DNA from 2 places in the Paenibacillus sp. FSL W7-1088 genome. Region 1 is predicted to be linked to the other one. Evidence: riboswitches for the same ligand, from Rfam matches in the RefSeq annotation. Region 1 holds a riboswitch; the other holds the start of a gene.
What was found. Region 1 has a riboswitch for ZMP and ZTP ahead of MKY42_RS15565 (tetrahydrofolate dehydrogenase/cyclohydrolase catalytic domain-containing protein). Riboswitches for the same ligand answer to the same signal wherever they lie in the genome.
Positions count from the first base shown of each region.

Region 2: linked by a shared signal. The riboswitch ahead of MKY42_RS29730 (TIGR01440 family protein) and the one ahead of MKY42_RS15565 (tetrahydrofolate dehydrogenase/cyclohydrolase catalytic domain-containing protein) in region 1 are both predicted to bind ZMP and ZTP.

Region 1 covers NZ_CP150216.1:3,429,799-3,437,466, reverse strand. Annotated here, with positions in the region: gene MKY42_RS15595 (MBL fold metallo-hydrolase) at 273-935, shown strand; gene MKY42_RS15590 (winged helix-turn-helix domain-containing protein) at 1,192-2,097, shown strand; gene MKY42_RS15585 (MFS transporter) at 2,137-3,399, shown strand; gene MKY42_RS15580 (nitroreductase family protein) at 3,570-4,055, opposite strand; gene MKY42_RS15575 (nitroreductase) at 4,073-4,657, opposite strand; gene MKY42_RS15570 (MarR family transcriptional regulator) at 4,669-5,151, opposite strand; ZMP/ZTP riboswitch at 5,393-5,474, shown strand; gene MKY42_RS15565 (tetrahydrofolate dehydrogenase/cyclohydrolase catalytic domain-containing protein) at 5,526-6,377, shown strand; gene MKY42_RS15560 (DUF817 domain-containing protein) at 6,544-7,308, shown strand; gene MKY42_RS15555 (undecaprenyl-diphosphate phosphatase) at 7,325-7,668, shown strand, end outside.
Region 2 covers NZ_CP150216.1:6,565,985-6,573,652, reverse strand. Annotated here, with positions in the region: gene MKY42_RS29745 (L-threonylcarbamoyladenylate synthase) at 1-622, shown strand, start outside; gene MKY42_RS29740 (manganese efflux pump MntP family protein) at 795-1,355, shown strand; gene MKY42_RS29735 (low molecular weight protein arginine phosphatase) at 1,480-2,052, shown strand; ZMP/ZTP riboswitch at 2,168-2,249, shown strand; gene MKY42_RS29730 (TIGR01440 family protein) at 2,389-2,982, shown strand; gene glyA (serine hydroxymethyltransferase) at 3,200-4,447, shown strand; gene upp (uracil phosphoribosyltransferase) at 4,874-5,503, shown strand; gene wecB (UDP-N-acetylglucosamine 2-epimerase (non-hydrolyzing)) at 5,542-6,699, shown strand; gene MKY42_RS29710 (AtpZ/AtpI family protein) at 6,886-7,140, shown strand; gene MKY42_RS29705 (ATP synthase subunit I) at 7,133-7,513, shown strand; gene atpB (F0F1 ATP synthase subunit A) at 7,555-7,668, shown strand, end outside.

The DNA of each region.
Region 1 (7,668 bases):
ACTCAATAATAAAAGTTTACCATTTTGAATTCAGTTTTTTGCTCAAATTATTGTAGCTGTGTAAGCTAAATGATCTCCCCTCCTTTTTTTTATTTTCCATTAATTTTATTTTTGAAGGAACTGTCTATATCTCAAAATGTCATCTTAACACTTTTTTTTAAGAAGTTATATCCTCCCCTTCCCTTTTTTCTATCCCATATCTTTTTAGGAACTTGATTCGTTTACAAAGAGATACTTTACTTATCAATTTCTTTCTACGGAGGACGAATATTATGGAAATTTCAAAGGGAGTCGAAATGCTCCATCTGGACTATCACGGGAATGTGATCCACCCTATTCTTTTAAAGGATCATGAAATGACTATTCTAATAGACACTGGTTTTCCAGGTCAATTTGAGGATTTACGTGTGGCAATAGAGCAGGCTGGCGCTTCGATAGACCAACTAAATGCGGTGATTTTGACCCATCAGGATGTGGATCATATAGGGAATCTTCCGGAGATTTTGCAGACACGTGGCAACGCTATTAAAGTATATGCACACGAACTGGATAAGCCGTACATCCAAGGGGAACTGCCTCTGATCAAAGATAGTCACCTGAACAATCCCCCGAAGGGTACAGTAAACCATACTTTAATAGACGGTCAAGAACTGCCGTTTTGCGGCGGGATTCGCGTTATTCACACGCCTGGGCACACACCCGGTCATATCAGTCTTTATTTGAAGGAAAGTAAAACGCTCATTGCTGGGGACTCCATATACAGTGTAGACGGTATGCTTAGGGGAATTCACGCTCCGACTACACCGGATATGAATGCAGCAAAGCTTTCGTTGAAAAAGTATGCAGATCTCGACATTACATCTGTCATTTGTTACCACGGGGGATTAAGTAATGTAAAAGTGAAAGATCAGATCGCAGCACTCATCCAAGATTAAAATTTCAATATACACTTTTGGAGAGTGAGAGTATAAATCAGTTATTTTAAAATCGGACTGCTCATTTTGCTGTCAGTATAAATCATAAAGACGATTCTTCAGGTGCTCGCCCACCCGTGGAACGTCTTTTTTCGTTGAAGAGAATAGGTAACTCTTTGGGCATTTTTGTTGCAAACTTTTAACTGTTCGTATACAATGAAACAAATTAGTAGTTCTATAAATATAGAACAAGAAAGACGAGGGGAAAATTCGAGCTATGAACTACAAAGTGGAAGTTGATTTCGCGCCCATTTATGAATGTGTAAGCAGCCTGACGGTTTTCATGAGCAAACAGAATCACAATGCTCTGGATGCTGGAAAACTATGGGTCAGAGAAGTACAAGATCGGTTCGCACCTACCAAACTGCAACAAATGCGGGAGACGATGAAACTTGTAGGCGATTTTAGCCTTGCACCTTATATTTGGAGTTGTCCTGGAGAACGGTCAGTTAGTGGTTTTTTGGATTGGCTTGAAGACCTAACCACAGGCCAGCTATATGACATCGCTGCTAACGTGAAGTTGTCCGTTCCCTCCAATCTCCCGGAACTGCGCAGTCGGACATCCGAAGCGCTACGTGAATGGGATGCCCACTATTTCAGTCAAATCGATTCGGCGATTATCGAAGGCCTTGCCTTAGAAGCTGAAACCAGACGGTCCAGTCTTAACGGAACCAATGATCTTGAGGTCTATGAGGAAGCAACGGAAGGTATGCGTCTATACCCTACCCCTCTCCTCAAACAAGTGATTCTAATCCCTCAATATCATGCTCGTCCCTTTGTCACCTCAGCCATCTTTGATGAAGTGATTTTCACCAGTTACTCTGCCGATATTCTCCCACCAGCAACGGGCCGGCCTGAACATCGGTTATTGCGTCTAACACGAGCATTGTCCGATGAGACCAGATTATACATCCTCCGCCTGTTGGCTGGAAAGCAGTTAACATTCACTGAGATTGTAAGCGAGGTTAAACTTTCTAAGAGCACAGTACACTACCACCTGATTTCATTGAGGGCAGCGGGGCTTGTCATCGTGCATTATAACCAGAAAACGACCTCTTACAGCTTACGTCTTGAAGCACTCAACAAGCTTTCGGAACAGATCTCAGCTTATATTGAAGAATGATGATAATGCCCTTTAACCTACACACACGGAGGAACACTCATGCTTAAGCGCAGTTATTATGGTTTACTAGCTACGGTCACTCTGAGTTCATTTGGTGACGTATTTGGTCTTCTGGCTATGGAATGGCTTGTTTATGAAATAACCGCATCTAAGATGGCCATGGGTGCGATGGCACTAAGTTTTAGTATTCCAGAAGTGGTCATTCGATTGCTTGGCTCGCCGTTATCCGATCGGTTACACCGTGGGCGGTTCATGGCAGTGCTTGCTTCTGTTAGGTTGCTTGCTCTCTTATTACCTCTGACTCTGGGACTCGTAGGCCACTTGCAATTATGGCACCTTTTTCTGGCCGCAGGACTAAGCGGGGCATGTTCTGCCCTATTCATGCCCACCGCAATGGCCATTATTCCCGGAGTATCAGATGAACGCAAACTGGTGCGTGCATTCGCGGTGATCGACGGTTGCCGTAATGCAGCTGCATTGTTGGGCCCAGCCTTAGCCGGAGCACTTACTGCCATAGCTGGGGCATTGCCAACGCTGGGCATTAACGCCGTTTGTTACACCGCCGCCATTGTCACGTTGCTCTATCTGCCCACAATGCAGAAGCCAGTAGCAGCCAAGTCCTCCTTTTCAATTAAGGCTTATCTCAGAGATATCCATGAAGGCTTCTCCTTTTATCGTAGCTTCCCGGCCATGCTTTCGATTATGGGAATGGTTTCGATCAGCAACATGTCTTCTGTAGCGATCTGGACGATGATGATTCCTTTTGTTCGCGAAGTGTTAGATCGGGATGCCGCTGCTATGGGTACACTCACCACGGCTTCAGCATGTGGCACATTAATAGGACTTTTGGTCATCTCGTGGATGGGCGAAATCAAAAGACGACGGACAGTCATGCTGTGCAGCCTAGCCGCCATTGGGCTTTTTAACGCCTTACTGGGCGTATTCCCAAGTTACCCGTTTGCGCTCGTTGCTTTATGTGCTGCTGGTGCAGCAGGACCTTTCTTTAGTTCTCTCAGTTCCTCATTGCATGGCACGCTTGTCCCTGGACCTCTGCAAGGCCGAGTCAACTCAATACGGTTTCTCATTGGTGGTGGACTACAGCCTGTAGGTGCTTTTGCAGGTGCAGCGGTTGCAGAACTCTATGGTCTGCCTTTCTTATTCTTGTCTTTGGGCCTGCTCCCATTGCTTTGCTCAGCCGCCGCAGCTTTCCTTCCAAACCTGAAGAATTTAGATGGTGATTTATCTGATTTACGGAATAGAACACAATTCAATTCGTATAACAAGGAAATTAAAACATTATAAGAATATCATTTATATAAAATAGATGAATCTCTCGATTAGTCGTGTGAATCCGTTCTAGCTAACTTGTAAATTACAAATCGGATACACACCCCATAAAAAAAGAACGACAATCCCGATCAAGGCATTGACGTTCCTCATTCATTTGATTTCTCTTCCCTACATCTTGCACGCTACAACAGTTCGAACTGAAGCTGAGGTTCAGTTATCTCAGCTTTCCCTTCGGGCTGTTCAGTGCCATATCCCAATTCCAGAACCGCAACAATGCGCTCGTTGCCCAGCACGCCGAACGTTTCAGCACGACTCCGGTCGTACATCCAGTCATGCAACGTACTGCGCACACCCAGGCCCTGTTCATGTGCAAGCAAACGGAAATTTTGGATCAGACAGCAGACGGCTGCAAAGTCCTCTTCCCGCTTATGATGATCCGCCTCTTCCTTCACCAAGACAAGAAGATAGGCTGGAGCGTACTCCTGCAATCCCTGCATGAGTTTCCCATTACGGTTATCGGCAAAAATAAATCGCCACGGCTCACGGAGTCCATCATTTGGCGCCCAGACGGCGTGATTGAGCAATTCGAGAATTAGCTCCTGCGACACCGGTCGATCCAAAAAGTCTTTTGGACTGTGTATGCTTCCTAGCAGATCGGTCAATTCCATTTTTACATCCTCCCCTTCTATGTAGTCTGACGCTGCAATACAGTCCACTTCTGCTCAGCTGGTGTTCTTTTTCGGCTTCTTGGCGCTTTGTCGTAATATCCCATATGAAGAATGCCAACAAATCTTTCATCCTCACGCAGTCCAATTCCTCTGAAAAAGCCTTCATTTTGAATCATGGACTCTGTATCCCACAGCATTCCTAACCCTTGTTCCCAGCCCAACAGTTGGAAGCTCTGCATCATCCCGCAGGCAGCCGCATAATTGCGGTCATTGGTCAGACGATCCGGTCCTACAGTCGACATAACAATGACGTGAGCAGGAATATCGGTAAACCTCTTTTTAAACACATCCAGCAGTTTTCCCGGAATCAACTTGCCGAGCTTGCTCTGCGACATCTCTTTCAGCATGCAGTCCACCAACCGTTTGCGTGCTTCGGGAGTTCCGGCATAAACAACACGCCATGACCCAGCTTCAACAGATGGTTGAAGTCGTGTGGCCTTGTGCAGCAATTCAACAACCAACTCCTGCTCCACCGGTGCAGAATTGCATTTACGAATACTTCTTCGTTCCCTGATCAATGCTGCCAGACTCAAGTGTTCCACTCTCCTTCAGTTTATCTGGATTCCATATGCATGCTGCTGTCTTGAAGAAATTGATGTATGATTTTCAGCTCCGGTTCCGAATATTTGTCCAAAGCACGATAGAACCGTTCAGCCTCAAGCACATGTAAACGTTCATGTAGTTCAAAGATCTTTTTTCCTTGCGGCGACAACCGGAAATAGCTCTCCTTCTTGTTGTCATTCATTTTCGTACGTTTGACGAAGCCTTCCTCCAGCAGTTTGTTGCCGATCTTGGTAATGCTTGCTTTGGACAAATTCATCGCGTCGGCAATACCTGTGTTGTTAATAGGCTCATGCTTGCCAATGCAGTCTATCATATGAACCGCGGTCAGGTGCTGTGGGATTTTGTCGATGCTTTCCCGCTGGGCGATACTTAGAAAATGTTCAATTTCCGTATCCTTGTGATTCTCATATACATGTAAAAATCGAATAAATTGGTCATACACTAACTGTTTAGTTCGATCGTTTGAATCCATTCAGTTATCGCTCCTTATTTACTAATAAACAATAAAAAAACCTTAAATGATTAAACTAATCCAGGAATTCAATATAAAATAGTTTACTGGTTAACAATATATCACAACTGATAACCGTTATCAACTATATGACGAAGATTGTGGCTACCTGGAAAACTGATACCCTATACAAATCAAAGTGAAATCCATTAACTATTGAACAATTCTTCTTTTTCAAGTACTATCAATCTAAACAATTTAAACGATCATATGTAACTGGCGAACACGGTGAACCGTGAGGGAGCATATGGTTTTGTAATAAGCCGTACGCCTGGGCAGAGGTAAGGAATATTTATTTCCTTGCCTCTTTTTTATGTTGAAGGGGCGATGTGAAAATGAGTACTGACACACTGATCTTAAATGGACAAACGGTAGCGGATTTTATGAAGGAAGACATGGCCTCGAAGGTTGCTATTCTGAAGGAAAAAGGCATTCAGCCTTGTCTCGCTACCATTCTCGTCGGAGATGATCCTTCCTCAGCAACCTATGTGCGTATGAAAGGAAATGCTTGTGCGCGCTTAGGCGTGCATTCCATTAAGGTCGTTCTTTCTGCGGATACCACCACAGATGAATTGATTCAAGAAATTAACAAGCTCAATGAAGACCCTTCTGTACACGGTATTTTGCTTCAGCACCCTGTACCGAATCACATCGATGAAAGAGCAGCTTTTGATGCCATCAGCATCGAGAAAGACGTTGATGGTGTAACGACCCTTGGTTTCGCACTTAATGCTTTTGGAGAAGCCGAATTCCCTTCCTGTACCCCACAGGCTATTATGCGTATTCTGGATTTCTACAATATTCAGATCGAGGGCAAACATGCAGTTGTCATCGGAAGAAGTCCAATTCTGGGCAAACCTGTCTCAGCCATGCTGCTAAACCGGAATGCAACGGTGACGACCTGCCACTCCAAAACCGTGAATCTGGAGGAAATCGTGAAGCTTGGCGATATCATTATCGCAGCCGTAGGCAAACCCCTCTTTGTTAAAGGAGACTGGATTAAACCAGGCGCTGTCGTTATTGATGCAGGTTATAACAAAGGCAATGTCGGAGATGTGGACTACGAAGCTTGCTTCGTTCCTTCTTCAGCAATTACACCTGTACCGGGCGGGGTTGGTCCAGTAACGATTGCGACGCTCATCGAACATACGATTAAATCTGCCTACAAGTTGTCTGAAAATGCATAATTGAATTAGCGCAAAAACCAGGTCCCTCCAGTGACGAGGGGCCTTATTTGTATTTGATTAAGCTCGAATTGAAAATAGGAAAATATATAGATCTTTTTTTCTCTTTTTACAATCGGACCATATCTATATTATTATGAACAAGGCTTGGGAAGGAGATAAGCATAACTTGAAACCTTTAGTACAGCTCCTGCATTTTGGTTATCATCAGGCGATGAGTTGCATTTTTCCTGTGGCGATCTTTGGAACGTTGGCCCTTTCTAGCGTAATTCAGATACCCTTTCTTTATCGCTATGATGCCATTCTGCTTGTTTTATTAACAGTCCAATACCTTATGTACCGGAGCGGATTGGAAACACGTGATGAAATCAAAGTCATATGTATATTTCACGTGATTGGATTGGTACTGGAGATGTATAAGGTGTGGATGGGTTCCTGGTCATACCCTGAGCCTGGTTATACCAAGCTCTTTGGTGTCCCTCTTTATAGCGGATTTATGTATGCAAGTGTAGCAAGCTTTATGTGTCAAATATGGCGCAGATTGCGTATGGACATGACAGGCTGGCCGGGATTTGCATCTTCGGTTCTGTTAGGGGGAGCCATCTATATCAACTTTTTCACACATCATTTTATTCCCGATTTCCGTTGGTGGTTGACCGCTCTTGTATTTATTGTTTTTCGAAAAACATGGATTATCTATCGGGTACGATTAACTACCTATCGAATGCCGTTAACACTCGCTTTTATCATCGTCGGTTTTTTCATCTGGACCGCTGAAAATATAGCTACATTTTTTAACGGCTGGAAATACCCCGACCAGCATGATTCCTGGCAGCTGGTCAGTTTTAGCAAGATCAGTTCATGGTTCCTTTTGGTGATTATTAGTGTCATCATTGTGGCCCAACTGAAATATGTCAAAGCCAATCGAAAATAATAAGTAGGAGGATATAATGGAAGACTTTATTTTATGGTTGAAATATGTGTTATTAGGTATCGTACAAGGGGCTACAGAGCCTATTCCGGTTTCTTCAAGCGGTCATTTGATTATCGTTCAACGATTGCTTGGCATGGAGCAGAACGGATTATCCTTTGAAATTTTGACGAACACCGCCTCACTGATTGCCATTATGTTTATCTTTCGGGAAGATATCAAAAAGCTTATTGTAGGAGGCTGGCGATTCCTAGTTTCTCGCAATGCGGAGTACAGAGCAGATTTTATGTTTTGTGTATACATAATTATTGGTACCCTGCCTGCTGCGATCGGGGCTGTGCTGTTCAAGGATAAAATTGAGGA
Region 2 (7,668 bases), 3.1 Mb from region 1:
GCCAAGCCCGACACTCGCCGCACATGTGCGCGAGGATCTGGCAGGCCGCATCGGCGGCATCGTGGACGGCGGCCCCACCGGGGTGGGCGTCGAGTCCACGGTGGTGCAGGTCGGTGACGACGGTACTGTCACCATCCTGCGCCCTGGCGGCATTACGGCGGAACAGCTGTCCGCCGTTGCCGCCCGTGTCGCCACGGACCCGGCGCTGCTCGCCGAGGGGCCCGGTGGCGATGACAGCCCGGCGCCGCGCTCGCCGGGCATGAAGTACACGCACTACGCGCCCGCAGGTGCGCTGTGCGTGGTGGAGGGGCCGCCCGCAGCGGTGGCGGCCTGGATCAGCGCCGCCCTCGCAGAGGCGGCGCAGCGCGGGGAGCGCACCGCGGTGCTGGCGTTCGCCGAGCACGCGGAGCAGTACCGCGCCGATGCCGTGTTCTCGCTGGGCGAAGCCAGCGAGCTGGAGGAAGCAGCGCGCCGGCTGTACGCCGCGCTGCGCAGCTGCGATGAGCAGGGGGCCACATATATTGTGGCTGAAGCCTGCTCGCGCGAAGGGCTGGGAGCAGCCGTCATGAACCGGCTGCTCAAGGCGGCAGGTCACCGACTCATTCAGGTCGGTGACCGATAGCTCCCTTTTTCCATAATATCGCTATGAATATTTCCCTCTGGCACCTGACCTCTAGCCACGACTAGCCAATCATTCTTTGAATGCAGCTATGGAAAACGCCTTCTCAGGTCATGTTTATGTTCTTGTCCGCATATGGTGTACAAGAACCTTTACGTGACTTGGGGGTATGGGGATGTGGGATGTGTCTGCCCATGTAGGGCAGTTGGTAACCATTTTGATTATGGCCGTCGCTCTCGGACTCGACGCGTTCTCACTCGGCATCGGGATTGGTATGAAGGGCATTCGGATGAGAGACGTATTGCGAATCAGTACCGTAACGGCCCTGTTTCACATCATCATGCCGCTCATCGGCATGTACACGGGCAAATACGTCAGCTCCCTGCTTGGTGACATTACGACATATGCAGCTGGCGGTCTGCTGGTCCTGCTCGGCGCCCATATGATCTTGAACGCTTTCCGGGAGGGAGACACCAAACTGGTGGATCATCGATCTCTGCTCGGTGTGATTCTGTTCTCACTGAGTGTCAGTGTGGATTCGTTTTCCGTTGGAGTCTCGCTTGGCATGTTCAGCAGTGATTTGGTGTTAACGGTGCTGGCTTTCGGTGTCTGTGGTGGAGTAATGTCCGTCATGGGTCTGCTGTTGGGACGGCGTGTGAGTCAAAACATGGGGGATTACGGGGAAGCGGTCGGCGGAGCGATCTTGCTCGCTTTTGGACTTTTGTTTATATTTTAAAATACACCGTTAATAATGATTACAGCCTAGTGCAGTCTTCGATATATAGTTATGAGTTTCATTGGTTCAGATGGAGTTTCAAACATGATTCGACAACATTTGCAAAATGGGGAGGCTAACCACAATGAAACATATTTTGTTTGTATGTACAGGGAATACATGTCGCAGCCCCATGGCGGAGGGACTTTTACGTAAACTGGCGTCTGAGCGGGGCATTCAGGTGGACGTTCGTTCCGCGGGTGTAGCCGCAACTACGGGCATGCCGATTTCCCGTCATGCGGAGGCCGTATTAAGGGATCACAACGTTGAGGGACCGCCTCATTCGACGCTCTTGAGCTCTAACCTGGTCGGTTGGGCCGATTTGATCCTTACGTTGACACGCAGTCATAAACAGCATGTTATGCAGGTTTTTCCTGACTCTATACACAAGACGTATACCTTGAAAGAGTATGTGGAAAATGACGAACAAGTCCTGAATGATCTTCAGGAACTGGACAGCCTGTTTGCGACAATGGAAATGAAACGTGCGCTAGGTCAGGAAATTTTGGCGTCTGAACGTGAGCGGGCGATCGAGATCAGACAACGCATACCGAGCTTTGATATTTCGGATCCGTTTGGCGGCAGTCGTGATGATTACAACATCGCTGCGGCAGAGATTCGGACTGCACTCGACAGACTTTTGGACAAGCTGGATTAATTGGATTTGCTTAATCATTCCCAGCTGCCGATGGTTTTCCATATAAAAACGTACACGGGATGTAAATTACCCGTTGATTTTAAACGCAGGTTGTTTTATGATGAATGGGAAAACAGGGATCCGGTGTAACTGGCGACGAAGTGGGCATAACCACGATGGAGCACCGGAACAAACGGCCGGTCGCCTGGGCAAAAGAGCAATTCTGCGGTACCCGCAGACTGCTCTTTTTTTCGTCTTTCATCTGATTATTCGCTATAATAGTACCTGAAATGCCATGTAAGAATACCAAGGGCAGCCAAGAGGAAGCCGGGCATGATTTTATCGGGAGGCGATAGGATGACTATTGAGTTAGATTCGGAACAACCCGGATTGCATGAACAGACCGCATCCATTCTGCGTGAACTGGCGCTTGCCGGACAGCTTGGACCTGGACAGATCGTGGTGATCGGTACAAGTACAAGTGAAGTTGCGGGCAAACGGATTGGTACAAGCGGTGCGGTTGAAGTGGCGCAGCAGCTTCTTGCGGGTATACGCGAGGTGCAGCAGGAGTTCGGTTTTGATGTTGTATTCCAATGCTGTGAGCATCTGAACCGGGCACTGGTTATGGAGCGTTCATTGCTTACACGTCTTGGATTGACTGAGGTTGGTGCAGTACCCGTGCCCAAAGCAGGCGGTTCCATGGCATCCGCAGCGTATCGTTCGCTGACCGATCCATGCCTGGCTGAACATGTGCAGGCCCATGCGGGACTGGATATTGGGGAGACGATGATTGGCATGCACTTGCGGCATGTGGCAGTACCCTTCCGAACATCACTCCGCTACATCGGTGATGCCCGAGTAACTACAGCACTGACCCGTCCGAAGTTGATTGGCGGCGAGCGTGCAGTGTATCGTATGGAAGAGCAACCAGATTCGACATTTTGTGACTAACGTATAAACCGAAACGATTGGTTACACTCCTGACTTCGATTGCATCACCATCTTACGATCGCTGTTATCCCCAGATTTTTTTTGAATCTCTTATATAAGGGGAAATCCGGTGATAAAGGCGAACGCTCTGCTTCTCCAGATTGGTGTTGCACTCTCCGTTTTCGTGTAAACATGATTTCGCTTTATAACTTCACTTATAACTGGGAGGAATTTAATCATGGAACAATTGCGCAAGAATGACCCGGCAGTACTGGAAGCGATGAATCTTGAACTGAAACGTCAACAAAACAACATTGAGCTGATCGCGTCCGAGAACATCGTAAGCGAAGCGGTAATTGAGGCAATGGGATCTGTACTTACCAACAAGTACGCTGAAGGATATCCGGGCAAACGTTACTACGGTGGTTGTGAGCATGTTGATATCGTTGAAGATATCGCCCGTGATCGTGCCAAAGAATTGTTTGGAGCAGAACATGTGAATGTTCAACCTCACTCCGGTGCACAAGCGAACATGGCAGTATACCTTGCGGCTCTGAAACCAGGTGATACCGTTCTGGGTATGAACCTTGCGCATGGCGGACACCTCACACATGGTAGCCCGGTTAACGCTTCCGGATTGCTGTACAATTTCGTGGCTTACGGTGTACAAGAAGATACATTCCTGATTGATTATGATGAAGTGCGCAAAGCGGCATTCAAACATCGCCCTCGTATGATCGTTGCAGGTGCAAGTGCATATCCGCGTATCATTGATTTTGAAAAGCTTGCTTCCATCGCTAATGATGTAGGTGCTTTGTTCATGGTGGATATGGCTCACATCGCAGGACTGGTAGCTGCAGGCTTGCATCCAAGCCCGGTTCCACATGCGCATTTCGTAACGACAACAACTCACAAAACGCTGCGTGGACCTCGTGGTGGTATGATTCTGTGCCGCAAAGCTTGGGCAGCAGCCATTGATAAAGCGGTATTCCCGGGTTCCCAAGGTGGACCTCTGATGCACGTAATTGCTTCCAAAGCGGTAGCATTAGGTGAAGCACTGCAACCTTCGTTCAAAACGTATGCACAAAACGTGGTGAAAAATGCACAAGTATTGGCTGAAACGCTGATTGCTGAAGGATTGAACATCGTATCCGGCGGTACAGACAACCACTTGATGCTGATCGACACACGCAGCGTGAATATCACAGGTAAGGAAGCCGAGCATGTACTTGATTCCATCGGCATTACCGTGAACAAAAATGCAATCCCGTTTGATCCAACCAGCCCGTTTGTAACGAGCGGTATCCGGATCGGTACACCTGCTGCTACTTCCCGTGGTATGAACGAAGAAGCAATGGTAGCCATTGGTAAGATCATTGCCAAAACATTGAAAAACCCTAAAGATGCAGCTAAATTGGATGAAGCCCGTGCGGAAGTAACGGCGCTCACCGACAAATTCCCACTCTACACAGATCTTAAATACTAAAAAAACTTGCTCGTGCTGTTTGTATTTGAGATGTTCTAAATGTAAACATACAGACGGAGCAAACCGAAAGAACCTGAAGAAGCGTAGCGCTCGCCTTTATCACCGGAATTCCACCATTTATTAATGGATCAAAAGAATTCTGGGGATAACAGCGATCAGAAGGTCATTCGGTTTGCGGAGCTTCATAGTGTTTACACATTTTTTAACATTCAACTGACATAACAGCGAGAGCAAAAAGGACCGGATGACTCATGTTTCCGGTCCTATTTTTATAGGATTTGGTTTTCTGTAATGATTAAGTGCCCTTTGATGGTGTAATTCGGTGTAGGTGATGATATAATATACAGGATTTATCGGGCCTATGAATGGTGATTAGGCATATTTGGTAATGCTGAACATGAAGAACATACCGGAGGGACAAATTAGATGGGAAAATTAGTAATATGTGATCACCCTTTGATTCAACACAAACTGACGTTTATACGCGACATGCGTACGAATACGAAAGATTTTCGTGAATTGGTGGATGAAGTGGCTACACTGATGGCTTATGAGATTACAAGAGATGTTGAGCTGGAGACTATTGATGTACAGACACCAGTAGCTGAAACACAAGGAAAAGTCATTTCCGGACGTATGCTTGGGCTGGTTCCGATTTTGCGCGCGGGCCTTGGAATGCTGGATGGTGTTGTGAAATTGTTGCCAGCTGCAAAAGTAGGACATGTAGGTCTGTTCCGTGACCCGGAAACCCTGCAACCGGTTGAGTACTACACCAAGCTGCCTACGGACGTTACAGAGCGTCAGTTGATTGTCATCGACCCGATGCTGGCAACTGGCGGTTCTGCCATTGCTGCTATTGACGTGCTCAAAAAACGCGGTTGCACGCAAATCAAAATGATGAACCTTGTTGCAGCTCCTGAAGGCGTAAAAGCTGTTCAGGATGCACATCCGGATGTAGACATCTACGTTGCTGCACTGGACGATCGTCTGGATGATCACGGCTATATCGTTCCCGGACTGGGAGATGCAGGAGACCGTCTGTACGGCACTAAATAAGCATATTGCATGCTGAATAGAAAAGGGGCTTTGCTTCAATGTCCAAGAAAATTAAAGTCATGACAATATTCGGGGTGCGCCCGGAAGCCATCAAGATGGCTCCGCTTATTTTGGAACTGCAGAAACATCCCGAATCTATTGAATCGATCGTATGCGTTACTGCACAGCATCGTCAGATGCTGGATCAGGTTCTTGAAGTATTCAATATTCATCCAGACTACGATCTGGATGTGATGAAAGATCGTCAGACGTTGAATGAAATTACGATTCGTGTGCTGGGAGGCCTGGAGCCGGTTTTGCGTGAAGCAAAGCCGGATATTGTGCTGGTTCACGGTGATACGCTGACAACGTTTGTAGCCAGCTATGCTGCGTTCCTGCAGCAGATTCAGGTGGGTCATGTGGAAGCAGGTCTTCGTACGTGGAACAAGCTCTCTCCATACCCGGAAGAAATGAACCGTCAGTTAACCGGAGTGCTTGCTGACTTGCATTTTGCGCCTACGGACTGGTCGTCTTCCAATCTTGCCAAAGAAAATAAATCGGAGTCTAGTACGTATGTCACAGGCAACACGGTAACAGATGTGTTTCAATATACAGTACGGCAGGATTACACACATCCAGTACTAGATTGGGCACAGGGCAAGCGTCTTGTGTTGATGACAGCTCACCGCCGTGAATCCCAAGGCGAGCCTCACCGTAACATTTTCCAGGCCGTCAAACGGATTGCCGACGAGTTTGAGGATATTGCCATCGTGTATCCGGTGCATCTAAGTCCTGCTGTGAAGGAGCCGGCTCACGCGATCTTGGGGAATCACCCCCGTATTCAACTTATTGATCCACTAGACGTGGTGGATTTGCATAACTTTTACCCGCATACTCACTTGATTTTGACAGATTCAGGCGGTTTGCAGGAAGAAGCGCCTTCGTTTGGTGTGCCTGTTCTCGTCCTTCGGGATACTACGGAGCGTCCGGAGGGAATCGAGGCTGGAACACTGGAGCTGGTGGGTACCGAAGAGGAACGTGTATATGAGCGGACCAAAGCTCTGCTTACAGACGAAACACTGTATGCAAGCATGAGTCAGGCTGCCAATCCTTATGGTGATGGACATGCTTCGGAAAGAATTGTCAATGCGATTTTGCATCATTTTGGTGTGAATAGTGAACGTCCGGAATCATTTCACAGAAAATTCAAAAAATAATTCATTTTTTCTGACGGATTATTATAGGGTACAGCATACAGTTAAACTGTACGGTTTACGCGGGTTTATGGGCTCTGATGGCCTGCATTCCCGTCGTTTTCCCCTTTAAAACGCTAAAATCATTCAATTGACAAAGGCTCTCATCATTCAGTAAAATTAACTGGGATTGCAAGGGTGGCGTGGAAAATGGCCGATTCGAACAAACCAAATTCATCCCGTAACCATGACGATAATGTGTGGAAAGCGATGGGGCTCGTGACAGCTTTTGGAATCGAGATTGCCATTCTCGCTGTTGCCGGATATTACGTTGGCTCCTGGTTGGACAAGACCATCGGGGGTAGCGGAATATGGATCGCCGTAAGCGTTCTCTTTTTTTTGGCAGCAGGCGGCGTAAGCATCTACTTTATCGCGAAAAAATTCATGGGGGAAAGTGATGAGTGAACTAACCAGATACCGCAGATGGATGACTGTTTTCATCATGTACTTTCTTATGATTTGTTTTCTCGCAGCGGCCTTTCTGCCCCGTGTGGAAACAATAGCTTTGGGACTGGCCCTTGGAACGGTGATCAGTTGGATCAACGCTTCGTATCTGGGTCGCAAAGTCAGGAGAATGTTGGATGGTGCAGCGGAAGGAAACCTTAAGCGAGTGAACCTGGGATTTTTGACTAGAGCAGCTCTCGCAGTACTCGCTATTTTCATGGCGATGCAGTATCCGCAATACTTCAATTTATATGCGGTTGTAGCTGGCTTGGTCATAGCGCAATTTTCCTTACTATTTATAGGGATATTGTTGTCCCGCAAAGCAGACTCATAGTGGTGCTGCAAGCTTTCGAATGAGAAAGGGGTGAGAAAAATATGCATGAATCTCCGATAATTAACCTGGGTGGGTTCCATCTGGATTTGTCTGTTCTGCTGATGCTGATCGTAACATCCGCCATTGTATTTATTGTTGCAAAGCTGGCTACGCGG